Linked DNA regions of Limnospira fusiformis SAG 85.79. The protein of the gene in region 2 binds, or shares a complex with, the protein of the main gene of each other region. Links are inferred from orthologs where the notes say so. Each region holds a gene or a part of one and is shown on either strand. Other genes may lie near its edges. The genes, in order: pcrA and uvrB.

The links.
Region 1: the proteins of uvrB (region 2) and pcrA are in contact, whole or in part, in a crystal structure (PDB 7EGT), measured with the Thermus thermophilus proteins. The link is inferred for Limnospira fusiformis SAG 85.79 from one-to-one orthologs. Residues at the interface, in WP_096411307.1 of Thermus thermophilus: Glu23, Leu25, Arg26, Asp27, Gly28, Glu29, Arg30, Phe31, Arg55, Glu326, Asp327, Phe328, Glu379, Ser382, Gln383, His398, Gly400, Arg401; in WP_096412145.1 of Thermus thermophilus: His654, Arg656, Phe657, Gln666, Asp668, Glu669, Lys680, Arg681, Leu682, Ser683, Lys685, Tyr686, Ala687.

What each region holds. Positions count from the first base shown.
Region 1 is NZ_CP051185.1:1,072,384-1,079,127, forward strand. The notes cover bases 1,657-4,684. They hold pcrA (DNA helicase PcrA), read right to left. Parts: upstream 4,327-4,684; coding sequence 1,987-4,326; downstream 1,657-1,986. Other genes in these bases: HFV01_RS05180 (hypothetical protein), read left to right, coding at 1,657-1,984; HFV01_RS05190 (hypothetical protein), read right to left, coding at 4,402-4,656. Outside these bases: HFV01_RS05175 (lytic transglycosylase domain-containing protein), read left to right, coding at 1-879; more of HFV01_RS05180, read left to right, coding at 1,016-1,656; HFV01_RS05195 (hypothetical protein), read left to right, coding at 4,759-4,935; HFV01_RS05200 (hypothetical protein), read right to left, coding at 5,772-6,005; HFV01_RS05205 (peptidylprolyl isomerase), read right to left, coding at 6,099-6,744. UniProt on the Escherichia coli protein: A helicase with DNA-dependent ATPase activity. Unwinds DNA duplexes with 3'-5' polarity. Translocates on single-stranded DNA with 3'-5' polarity. Initiates unwinding more efficiently from a nicked substrate than double-stranded DNA.
Region 2 is NZ_CP051185.1:1,666,060-1,672,750, forward strand. Bases 2,453-5,427 are described here. They hold uvrB (excinuclease ABC subunit UvrB), read left to right. Parts: upstream 2,453-2,928; coding sequence 2,929-4,926; downstream 4,927-5,427. Other genes in these bases: HFV01_RS07930 (histone deacetylase family protein), read left to right, coding at 2,453-2,850; HFV01_RS07940 (MATE family efflux transporter), read right to left, coding at 5,172-5,427. In the rest of the region: gyrA (DNA topoisomerase (ATP-hydrolyzing) subunit A), read right to left, coding at 1-1,722; more of HFV01_RS07930, read left to right, coding at 1,924-2,452; more of HFV01_RS07940, read right to left, coding at 5,428-6,545. UniProt on the Escherichia coli protein: The UvrABC repair system catalyzes the recognition and processing of DNA lesions. A damage recognition complex composed of 2 UvrA and 2 UvrB subunits scans DNA for abnormalities.

The DNA.
Region 1 (6,744 bases), 590 kb from region 2 along the record:
TATTATGCTTGGCGGGCTGCCGTGTTTTTGGGTTGGCCAGTGGGAGATTTTACCACTGTGCGCCCCCTCTCTCCCCATGTGGAACACTTAGAACAGCTACCTATTCCGCCCGCAGGTTCCGAGGCAGTAAGGGAATTATATCGCCTAGGGCGCGGTCAGGATGCCTGGAATTTGTGGCAGGTCGAATTTAGTAATTATCGTCAGCAGCCTTCTGTCGCCCAACAATATACTGATGGTTTAATGCGAATTGCCGTCGGTGACAACTTAGATGGACTGTGGATGATTTCCAGCCTTAGCCGTCGGAATGACCCCGAAGAACATCAGGAATATCTGGCTTTGAAGCAAAAACCGGGTTATTGGGAGTCTTTATATCCTTTTCCTTTCCTAGAAACTATTGTGAGTTGGTCAAATAAACGCCAACTAAATCCAGTCTTGGTTACCGCTCTAATTCGCCAGGAGTCGCGGTTTATGCCTTCAATTAAGTCAGTGGTTGGCGCGACTGGATTAATGCAGGTAATGCCCGAAACCGGGGCAGAAGTAGCCCAGAAAATTCAACTGACTAACTACTCTTTAGAAGATGTTGAAGATAATGTAAATTTGGGAACTTATTACTTTGATTTTACCCACCGAGAATATAACAATAATTCACTGTTGGCTGTGGCGAGTTATAATGCCGGTCCGGGTGCGGTAGCTAATTGGGTAAGGCGGTTTGGCTTTAATGATCCTGATGACTTTATCGATAAAATCCCCTATCCTGAAACCTATGGTTATGTGAAATCTGTGTTTGGAAATTACTGGAATTATCTCAGGATTTATAACCCAGAAATTTCTCAAAAGTTGGCAGAACATATCCGCACCTTTAATGATAGATTTGACTAAAGTTATGGTGGGCTGACTGTTAATCTGCGAGAGGGGAGAGTCCAGAATTAATAAGAAAAATATATTTTGGTTCTCCCTTCCTGGCAAGATGGTGTATGATTCCGTTATTCCTAGCTGAATGTTGTGAGGGGCCAGTATGACCATTTTTAAACAGTCGGTTGCTCTTGCTTGTTTTGCGATCGTAGCCTTGAGCGGTAGTCAAGTTTTGGCGGCGGGGACTATTAAAGACTTTCAGGAATCAGAGGAAACACCAGTTAACAAAAATTTATTGAGTTTAGCCCAAGACTTAGAATCTCAATTAGCAGTTCCTGAAACCATCGCGGAATTAGTTAATACTAACCCAGAAGTTGAAACCATTGCGGAATTAGTTAATACTAACCCAGAAGTTGAAACCATTGCGGAAGTAGTTAATACTAACCCAGAAGTTGAAACCATCGCGGAATTAGTTAATACTAATAGCCAAGAAACTCCTCAGTATCTGTCAGAAATCAACGAAAATAGCCCTTCTACCGATGCAATTGATTTAAATGTGGTAGCCATACAACCACAATGGCGCATTGCTGAAGAGATAGCCTTGGGGGATGATATCTTAGGGGATGATATCATAGCTCAATCCTGGCAGGATAATCCTCGCCGCGCGGCTGACCGGAATAACCGCCGCTTGAGTAACCACTTCAGCTATTTTGCGGTTGGGGGTAATATTGGCGTTACCGGGAATGCTTCTGGTTTGGGTAAGGGAGGCGGCGGCACTTTAAGTAAAGCGGGATATTCTGAGAATCTATCTTTGCACACTGGCGGCGTGCTTATTGGTGAGGGTGCTAGTGTCACGGCTTTGACCTATAGCTTCCCCATGCGGGTAGATACAGGGGGTATAGTTGCCTCTCCGTTTATAGGTGCTGGCATCATTTATGCGGACCTATTCAATAGCGATTTTAGCTTCGGTCCCCTGTTTATGACGGGTGTTGACGTACCAATTTCCTACAGTTTCATCTTGACGGGTCGCTTTAATGTAGGCTACATCAGAGAGACTACGGAAGTAGGGGTGATGCTAGGGGTGGGTTATGTGTATACCCGCAGTATATGGAATATTCTGGGCATATTCTAGGCCTAATCTAGGGACTCTAAAGGTACTACACTAGGATTAAGAATTTTGGGGCTAGAACCCTGAAATTTAACGGCTATAGATAGCTTACCTTGCTTATCTCCGAAAATGTGGGTGATTTGACCAACACCAAAACTGCGGTGTAAAACGCGATCGCCCACATTCCACTCTTGGGGACTTTTCTTGGTAGTCCCCTTGGCTTTTTTATTCTTGGTGGTGGTTTTGGCTGCTTGGCGACGGGTCAAAGGTTTATATCCCTGCACTAGGTCTGGTGGTAATTCGCCTAGGAACATGGAAGGAACACAAGGTTCGCGATACCCCCACAAACGCCTTTCCCTGGCGTGGGTAATAAATAACTGTTCCTGGGCGCGGGTGATGCCTACATAGCAAAGTCGCCGTTCTTCTTCTAAACTGAGAGGGTCGTTAATACTGCGGAAGTTGGGAAATAGTCCCTCTTCCAAACCCACTAGGAAGACAATGGGAAATTCTAACCCCTTAGCGGAGTGTAGGGTCATCAGAGAAACGGCTTCTTCTCCTTCCTGAAGATTATCTAAATCTGAGGATAGGGATGCACTGGCTAAAAAAGCCTGTAAACTGGTATCTTCCTGTTCTTCCTGAAATTGGGAAACGGCGTTACAGAGTTCCCGCAAGTTATCTAGGCGGTTATCTGCTTCATCAGTGCCTTGTTGTTTGAGGTCTTGGGAATAGCCAGAGTCTTCCAGAATGCCATCTAAAATTTCGAGGGCGGTGGTAGTTTCTAGGCGCGCGCGCCAAGATTGAATCATTTGGGCGAAGCGATTAACAGATTTGGCGGCGCGTCCGCTAATAGTATTAACGGAGTCTTGATCACTAATAATTTCCCAGAGGGGAACCCCTAACTGTTGGGCGGCATTATTTAAGCCGTCTATGGTAGTGCGACCAATACCGCGCCGAGGTACATTAATCACCCTTTGCAAACTGACGCTATCAGCGGGGTTCGCAATAACGCGAAGATAAGATATGGCATCTTTAATTTCTCGGCGATCGTAGAACTTTAGCCCGCCGACAATGTTATAACGTATATTTTCACGCAGTAATACATCCTCAAAGGGTCGAGATTGGGCGTTGGTGCGATAGAGAATGGCAAAACTACCGAAGCCGATTTCGGGGTTTTGGTTGATAATGGTTCTGATATTATCAACTACAAAGTTAGCCTCTGCCATTTCGTCATCGGCTTTATGACAGCAGACCGGAACACCAGGCGATCGCGTAGGGCGCAGAATTTTGTCAATGCGGGTGGTGTTATTTTGAATGAGATGGTTGGCTACTTCTAGGATGTTTTCTCGCGATCGGTAGTTTTCTTCTAGTTTAATTAACGTGCGGCTGTCATCATCCGGTAAACCATCGCCAAAATCTTGTTGAAATTCCAGCATAATCCGATAGTCTGCCATTCGGAAGGAATAAATAGACTGATCTACATCCCCCACCACAAAAATAGACCGATTCTGCCAATTGTGAAAAGATGGCGGTGCTTCTCCATTGGTTGTTAATAGGCGAATCAGGTCATACTGGGTGCGGTTAGTGTCTTGATATTCGTCAACTAGAATATGGCAAAATTTTTGATGCCAGTAGGCTAAAACTTGTTCGTTTTGGCGAAATAAGGCGACGGGGACGAGAATTAGGTCGTCAAAGTCTAGGGCGTTATTAGCTGCGAGGGCATCTTGATATAAACTATAGACTTCCGAAGTTACTCGCCCCTGATAGTCGGGGTTCTCCTGTAGGTATTGTTGGGGAGACAATCCCAGGTTTTTGGCGTTACTGATTTTATAGCGAGTTTTGCGGGGGTCGAATTTTTTGTCGTCTAGGTTGAGGGTTTTGGTGACGATTTGCTTAACTAGGGCTAGTGCGTCTGACTCATCAAAAATTGAGAAGTTAGGTTTCCACTGACGGCCCTTTTCATCTTGGTATTTGTTGATATCGTAGCGAAGAATCCGCGCACAGAGGCTATGGAAGGTTCCCATCCATAGATGTTTGGTGAGTTTCCGGTAAATTTGCGATCGCAGTTGAGTTTGGGTAGCGGGTTCTAAGGCTGATAGGGGTTTCTGGTATTGTTTTTGGGCTTGCTGTTGGGCAAAAATTGACTCGATCCGGTTTTTGATTTCTCTAGCGGCTTTGTTGGTGAAGGTGACGGCTAGGATATTTTCGGGGTTGACTTTATGATTGTCGATCAGGTTGGCTACCCGATAGGTGAGGGCGCGAGTTTTACCGGAACCTGCGCCAGCAACTACTAACATTGGACCGCAGAAGTGTTCGACGGCTTGGCGTTGGGATGAGTTGAGGGAAGTTAGGAAGTCTACGGATTCCATAGTGGCTGCGATCGCTTAACCTTTAACAAAAGGGGGGTAGTATTCATCGTATACCATTACCATAGATTTGGGACTTCAGACAAGTTTATTGAGAATTGTCCAAACATCCCCATCAGAACGCACCTGGGGGACGGAAATATTGCTAAATCCGGTAATAAAGGGCTTATGGTACACCTGCCAGTAGAGGGGGGTGATTTCATCGGCGATCGCTTTCAGGGCTTTCGCTTCCGCTTGGAGTTCCCTGGATAGTTGGTTTATGCGATCGGCGTGTAGTTTCGCTTGCTGGCGGCTTTCTTCTAGTTGTTCTTCTGTAGGCTGGCTGCGTCTCAATTGTTCTAATTGCTGTTGTTTATGGCGCAGGTGGATTTTTAGGGCGGCGATCGCATCTTCTATACCTTTGACCTCTGCTGACTGGTGGGCGGTTTCTCGCGCATGGTTTCGGTAGGCTATGGCGATCGCTTCTGGAGAGCTATTCTCTGGCGTGATTTCTGGGGTGATTTGCCTATGCGTGAATCTGGATCTGGGTTTTTTCCCTTTCTAGGGCTAAAATTTGCTTCCGAGTTGCTTCGATTTCCTGGTCCAGCGGGTGCATCATTAGATTCGGCTTAGGATTAATCCCCCTATTGTAACATTCTCTTTACATTTGCCCGCTAAATTTAGCCATTTATTTATAGACAAACAACTCATTATACCAGATTCCGTGTCAATACAATGGTTTCTCAAAAATGGTCAACTTTATTAAGTAAAATCTTGTCAAACCCCTACAGACAAAAAGACACAGGATACTATACCCAGGAAAATAGAGAATATTTTTAACGAAATTTAATATATTTAGATTGTGTCACTCATTAAATTGTTAAGTTTGGTTTAATATGCTTGCACTTATATTTAATAGTGCTAAAGTAGTAATTGAAGTCAAACAGGCTTCTTTGACAGATACCAAAAGCGATGTTCAATCTGTCGGTTTTATATCTAAAAGGAGGACTAGAACGAATCCAAACTTGTTCATCGCCAATGTAGTGAAAATCAGGAGGTAAAACACTGTTTCATTTCGAGTCTGTCATGTTTGAGAGCAGCCCCTCTATAGGGTTCTGATATTTCCTCTACTTTTTCGATGGGAGCTATGCACTTAACTTTGTTAGTTTCGATGTAACTCCAGCCAAACTAGATTTATTCGAGGGAATCACTCGGTCAACCAGGAGGTATTCTAAGCTGTTCACTCTAAACTCTGTTTCGTCAAAACGCGGTAGTAGCGCCCACAAAGGTTCCTTATATTTCCTCAGATAGCGACGATGGGAGCAATGCAACTGGATATGGTTTCAGTTCACCTCCAGATAGTCTAAATCAACGAGAGGATGTCCCTGGGGAATGAGTTAGGGCGCTATTGCTGTTGTCGAATTTTTGACGGGACGGGAAAAGATGCGATATTGATTGAGTATTTATTGCTATCTAAGACCTAGTTGTTTTTTGAGCAAAAAGTTACCGACAATTAAGGTTAACAGAATTAGACTAAGTTTAACCGGCCAGGGAATAATCACAAAAAACCACATTGATGATATAGTGGCGATGACGGCGGCGAGAAGGCGGGGAAGTTCATCAAACCAGTGTCCGTGGTGACTGAGGCTGACCCAAACAGAAATACAAGCGATCGCCAGAGGAATTAAAGATAATGGTGACATAGTTTTAACTGGTGAGGAAGGGTAGGTAATAGTATTTAGTAATCTAGGGAACTAGACTGATAAGATAAAAATACAGTTCCCTAGGGTAAGAAATTAGCCAATAGTCAGGGCTAAATCTTGGGGTGAGAGGGTAAATAGTCCTTGTCTAACTAGATCAGGTTGTGCATTTTGAACGACTCCGAAAATACCCCCCTCTGGGAGAAGGATATGAGTATCATTACCCACTGAATTAAGGATTAATACTGATGGGTCAATATCGCCGACTACCGCAATGCGATCGCCTTCAGCGAGGTTAAAATCGAGAATCAGATCAGCCTGATCAATGGTAGCATCAGCATGGGTTAAAACAAAAGTATCAGCACCCTCACCACCGACGAGGGTATCAGCACCCAAATCACCAATGAGAATATCATTTCCAGCATCTCCAGACAAGTAATCATCACCCTGTCCACCGCGAATAAAGTCATCACCAGCGCCGCCATAGATAGTGTCATTTCCCCGATTTCCGTTGATGATATCATTACCATCATTACCAAAGAGGAGGTCATCACCTTGACCACCCCAAATCAGGTCATTACCAGCGCCGCCATAGATGGTATCATTACCCTGGTTGCCATTAATTACATCATCAATTTCTGAGCCAATCACTAAATCATTACCACCCCCGGCGAAAACTCCTTTAGGGTTTTGTTGGCTAATTTCCTGGGTAATTTCGATGACATTATCAGCATCCAAATCC
Region 2 (6,691 bases):
GGCTTTTAAACAGTAAGCAACCCCCCGTTCAGTAAAGAACATAATACTGTCATGGTCGCAACAACTCAAGAAATGTTTAACCCCATCATCCTCCTTCATTTTAGTTCCAGATTTACCGCGAGTGGCGCGATTTTGAGCCTCAAAAGTATTAACGGGCATCCGTTTAATGTACCCTTGTTCAGTGAGAAGAATAATTGCTTTTTCATTAGCAATCAAATCGGTATCTTCTAGCTCACTTTCTTCGAGTTCAATTTCGGTCCGTCGGGGTGTGCCGTGACGTTGTTTAATTTCTTGAGCTTCCTGTTCAACAATTTCTAAAATCCGTTCTCGGCGATTTAAAATATCGTTTAGGTCAGCAATTTTCGCCAAAAGTTCTTGATGTTCTTGTTCAATTTTCTGAGCTTCCAAGGCGGTTAAACGTCGCAGTTGCATTTGTAAAATAGCATCAGCTTGTGGTTCAGAAAGTCCGAACCTTTCGATTAACTCCTGTTTAGCTGTAGGGCTATCAGCAGCATGGCGAATTAGGGCAATAATTGCATCAAGATTATCGAGAGCAATTAATAGTCCTTGCAGGAGGTGATCACGTTCTTCAGCTTTGCGTTTTTCATATTCAGTACGCCGCCGGATAGTGTCGATGCGGAAGTCTAGGAAAACATGGAGATATCGCTTGAGGGTAAGCAATTCTGGTTTTCCGTTAACTAGGGCTAACATATTAGCGCCGAAGTTGGTCTGAAGGGGAGTTTGTTTATAAAGGTTGTTGAGAACCACCCTAGGATAGGCATCTCGTCGGAGTTCCACGACGATCCGCATCCCTTCACGATCGCTTTCATCTCGGATATCTGATATCCCCTCCAGGCGCTTCTCATTCACCATTTCGGCGATTTTTTCGATTAAAGCGGCTTTATTGGTTTGGTAGGGTAACTCAGTGATGATAATAGCTTCCCGGTCTGGTCGTCCTCGGTGTTCAATGGTTTCAATTTGGGCAACTCCCCGCATGGTGATAGAACCCCGTCCGGTGGTGTAGGCTTCCCGAATACCAGACCTTCCGAGAATTTTCGCCCCGGTCGGGAAGTCAGGACCGGGAATATAGCGCATTAGTTCAGTATCAGTAATTTCGGGGTTATGAATTAGCGCGACTAAGCCATCGACTAACTCATTGAGGTTATGGGGGGGGATGTTAGTTGCCATTCCGACGGCGATACCGGAGGAACCGTTGAGCAACAGTTGAGGAATGCGGGCCGGAAGCACTAGGGGTTCTTGTTGGGAACCGTCAAAGTTATCGCCAAAATCTACGGTATCGGAGTCGATATCCCGCAACATGGCTTCGGAGGTCAGGTAGTGCAGGCGACATTCTGTGTATCGCATGGCGGCGGGGGGGTCATTATCGACAGACCCAAAGTTCCCGTGACCTTGAATTAGGGGCGATCGCATCGAAAATTCCTGGGCCATCCGCACTAGGGCATCGTAGACGGCTGTATCACCGTGGGGGTGATATTTCCCCAGAACCTCCCCTACCACCCGGGCGCACTTCCGAAAGGGGCGATCGGGCATTAGGCCTAGTTCATTCATGGCATACAGGATGCGACGATGGACTGGTTTAAACCCATCCCTGGCATCTGGCAGCGCCCGACCTACAATGACGCTCATGGCGTATTCGAGATAGGATTGCTGCATCTCGTTCCGCAAATCCGTTGGGATAATTCGGGATTCGGAAGCGCTCATAGAATTTAAAACTCCATTAATATTGCAAAAACCGTCGCTTTTTTGTGAAATAATTCAGATCAAATAAATTGATTTTCGATTATTATTTGAAAAGGCGCGACTAGGCTATAAAATTATAGCATACTTTGCACATATTTTCGATGGGAATCCCTCTCGGCCCTATTGCCTTTTTGTCCCCTGTTGTTAGCCCCGGCACGGTCAATGTTAACTGTTATCTACTCTGACGAATTTCTGGAACACAAAACGGGTTTATTTCATCCAGAACGACCCGAACGCCTCAAAGCGATCGTCCAAGGTTTGCGGGCCACCCCCTGGCGTGACCAACTGACTTGGTTATCACCCACTCCGCTAAAAGAACGCCACAGTCTGATTATGCAAGTCCTCAAGGCTGTTCACACCGACTCCCATATTGACAGGATTAAAAATATTGCCAGTGCTGGCGGCGGCCATCTTGACGGCGATACTCCCATTTCTGAGGAGAGTTACCAGGTGGCGCTATTGGCGATCAGTGCTTGGTTAGATGGTGTCGATCGCACTTTGACTACCGCCAGACCTAGTTTTATTTTAGCCCGTCCCCCCGGACATCATGCCGAAGCGGGTCGGGGGATGGGTTTCTGTTTGTTTTCTAATGCGGCGATCGCTGCTCATTATGCCATTCAACAGCCAGGAGTCAATCGAGTTGCTATTCTTGATTGGGACGTTCACCACGGTAACGGAACCCAAAGCCTGGTCGAAAATCACCCCCAAATGGCTTACTGTTCCCTTCATCAGTCCCCCTGTTATCCCGGAACTGGCTACCCCCAAGAAAAAGGTCAATATAATAATGTTTTAAATATCCCCATGTCTCCAGGTAGTACCATGGCATTATACCAGCCAGCTTTTGAAAATCAAGTGATCCCTTTTTTACAAAGTTTTCAGCCAGATTTATTAATTATCAGTGCTGGATATGATGCCAATCAAGCTGACCCCTTAGCCAGTATTTCCTTACAACCGCAAGATTTTGGGATATTTACAGATTATTGCTGCCAAATAACTACAAAAATTGTGTTAGGATTAGAAGGGGGATATGATTTGAAAAGTTTGGCGGATTCGGTAGTGGCAACTATAGAGTCCTGTTTAAATCATTAATCCCTCCCAGTCTGGTCAGCCATTAACTCCCACAACAACCAACTATCAGATATGATCGGAATCATATCAAATTGAACTATGGTCAAATTTGAGTTAAAAGCACCCTTTCAACCTACAGGAGATCAACCATTAGCGATCGCCCAATTAATTCAAAGCATCAAATCCGGTCATCCTAAAACCACCCTCTTAGGCGCAACTGGAACCGGAAAAACCTTTACCATTGCCGCCACCATCGCCGAATTAGGTCGCCCCACCCTAGTCCTCGCCCACAACAAAACCCTCGCCGCCCAACTCTGCAATGAACTGCGGGAATTTTTCCCTAACAATGCCGTTGAATACTTTATCAGCTATTACGACTATTATCAACCGGAAGCCTATATTCCTGTCTCCGATACTTATATAGAAAAAACCGCCTCAATTAACGATGAAATTGATATGCTGAGACACTCAGCTACTCGGTCTTTATTTGAAAGGCGAGATGTAATTGTTGTAGCTTCCATTAGCTGTATTTACGGGTTAGGAATACCCACCGAATACCTGAACGCAGCCATTCCCCTACGGGTGGGAGAAGACCTAGACCAACGCCAACTTTTGCGAGACCTAGCCTCTATTCAATATACCCGCAATGACACGGAAATCACTCGCGGACGCTTCCGAGTTCGCGGAGATGTCTTAGAAATTGGACCCGCCTATGAAGACCGTATAATTAGGGTAGAATTTTTCGGGGATGAAATTGATGCAATTCGTTATATTGACCCCGTAACCGGAGAAGTCTTACAGAGTTTAGACACATTAAATATATACCCCGCCCGCCACTTTGTGACACCGGGAGATAGGTTAGATGCTGCTTGTGATGCTATTGCTGCTGAACTTAAACAACAGTTAGCCGAATTAGAAAAAGCTGGTAAACTTTTAGAAGCCCAACGCCTAGATCAACGCGCTCGCTATGACTTGGAAATGCTGCGAGAAGTCGGATATTGTAATGGTGTGGAAAACTACTCTCGTCACCTCGCTGGAAGGCTTCCCGGTTCTCCTCCTGAGTGTTTGGTGGACTATTTCCCGGATGATTGGTTATTGGTGGTCGATGAGTCTCATGTGACGGTTCCTCAAATTCGGGCTATGTACAATGGCGACCAAGCCAGAAAAAAGGTGCTAATTGAACATGGTTTTCGTCTTCCTAGTGCGGCGGATAATCGACCCTTGAAATCTGAGGAATTTTGGCAAAAAGTTAAACAGTGTATTTTGGTCTCGGCGACACCAGGAGATTGGGAAATTGCACAATCTCAAGGTCAGGTGGTTGAACAAGTTATTCGACCAACGGGGGTAGTTGACCCGGAAATATTTGTCCGCCCAACCACAGGACAGGTTGATGATTTAATCGCTGAAATTCAAGAGAGAATCCCCAGGAATGAACGGGTTTTGGTTACGACTTTAACTAAGCGTATGGCGGAGGATTTAACTGAGTATTTGCAAGAGAGGGGTATTCGGGTCAGATATCTACATTCGGAAATACAGTCGATTCAGCGCATTGAGATTCTTCAGTCTTTACAAGAAGGCGAATTTGATGTGTTAATTGGGGTGAATTTATTGCGGGAAGGTTTGGATTTACCACAGGTGTCTCTGGTGGCTATTTTTGATGCGGATAAGGAAGGTTTTTTGCGGACGGAAAGGTCCCTTATTCAAACTATTGGGAGGGCGGCGCGCCACGTTCGCGGTCAGGCTATCTTGTATGCTGATAATATGACTGACAGCATGAGGGCGGCGATCGCCGAAACTAACCGACGGCGAACAATTCAGTTGGAGTATAATCAAAAATATGGCATTACCCCTAAATCTATTCACAAAACTTCCAGTAATGCCATTTTGGCGTTTTTGGATGTCTCCAGACGCTTAAATTATCAACAAATTGATCTGCCTTGTCCACAGGTGGATGATTTACCCTTGGAAGAAATACCAACTTTAATTCAACAGTTGGAGGTTCGCATGAAGCAGGCGGCGCAACAGTTGGAGTTTGAGGAGGCGGCTCAATTTCGCGATCGCATTCGCATTTTACGCGATAAATTAGTTGGTCGTTAATTGATTTTTAGGACTCAGCGGCTGGGCCAAAAAAAAAATTTTCTGGGCGGCCCCCGCGCTTTTTTTTTCAGAAAACCCTATCTTTTTGGGGGAGTCCGTGCTATACTATAGGATAATGGGAATAGTTGCGAAAATATTATTTTTGCTTACATCCCATTATGTAACATACTCCTATCATAGCCGACTAGCGCCGCCCTGTCAACCCCTTTTCACTTGGGCGGCCGGGCCATTTTTTTAAAAAAAAGCTATTCTAGGACAACTGGATCAGCCGATCGCAATTGCCAAGTTTTGCAAGTCCAAAAATAAGCGCCAATACCGACAAGTAAATTAGCAATACAAGCGGCGACAAAAATGCCTTTAACTCCCCACCAGAGACTACCCAAATAAGCCAAAGGAACATAAAGTAATAACATCCGGGTAATAGTCATCATCAAAGATGGTAAAGGCTTACCCAAAGCATTAAAAGTAGAACTAGCGATGAACATGAGACCCATAGTTCCATAACTAACGGGAACGAGGGTGAGGTAACTAGCAGCGATCGCGACTACATTGGGATTTTGATCAAAAGCGGTAGCGATTTGTTCAGAACTAGCAGCCAAAATAAGAGTTAATAGGACTCCCCAAAATATACAAAACAGGAAAGACTGTCGGATAGCAGTGTGTACGCGATGATAAAGTTGAGCGCCCCAATTTTGACCAACAAAAGGACCAATACTAGCAGAGAGTGCCATAATCACAATTAAAGCGAAAGCCTCGACTCGGGTAGCAATACCAAAACCAGCGACGGCTTCGGCACCCTCTGTAGCGACCAAACCTGTAACGACGGCGGTAGAAATAGGGGTAATCATATTGGTTCCGGTAGCGGGAATACCAACATGGAGAATTTGTCGCCAGTCGGACAATAGGTCTTTGGGGGTGGGAAGTTTCCAGAGGAGCATTTTTTCGCGGAAATGCAGGAATAAGACGGAAGCGATTAAAGTGGTAGCACGACCGATAACAGTAGCGATCGCGGCTCCCCGCAGTCCCATGGCTGGTATAGTAGCAAAGCCAAAGATAAATATCGGGTCAAGGATAATATTAACGACAGCAGCGACAGTCATAATCACACTAGGAACGAAGGTATTACCCGCCGCGCGAATGGCGCTAGTCCCGACCATAGGAACCACCAGAAAAATGACACCCCCATACCAAATGGTCATATACTCGCGGATAAATGGCAAGATATCAGGACTGGCTCCCAAGGCTTGAAACACGGGATTAATGGTGCTGATACCGAGGACGACTAAGACACTAACCATAAGCAGAGACAGACTGAGAGAGTTAGTGGTGAGGCGGCGGACGCGATCGCGTTCTCCCTCCCCAATAGCCCTAGCAATGACAGAAGCAGCGCCTATCCCCAGTCCCATAGATACGCTTCCTAATAGGGTGACTACTGGAAAGGTAAAACTCATCGCGGCTAGTTGTCGGGTTCCCAACTTAGCGACGAAGTAGGTATCTGCTAGGCTAAAGGCAATAATGGCAAACACTCCCCAAATCATTGGTAGAGTGAGGTTAATCAGGGTAGATGTAACAGATCCTTGGGTTAATGTTCCTTTCATAGGGCCAGCGGCTTTGAGCATATTTACAAAAGTTTACCAAAAAAAAAGGGTTGAAGCTAGGCGGTAGGTGGTAGTGGCTCTATTAGTGTTTGGGGGAAGATTGCTAAAATGTTACATATTATTGCAGAGCTTCATAAAAGTTAGACTGCGATCGCCTCAATCCCCTA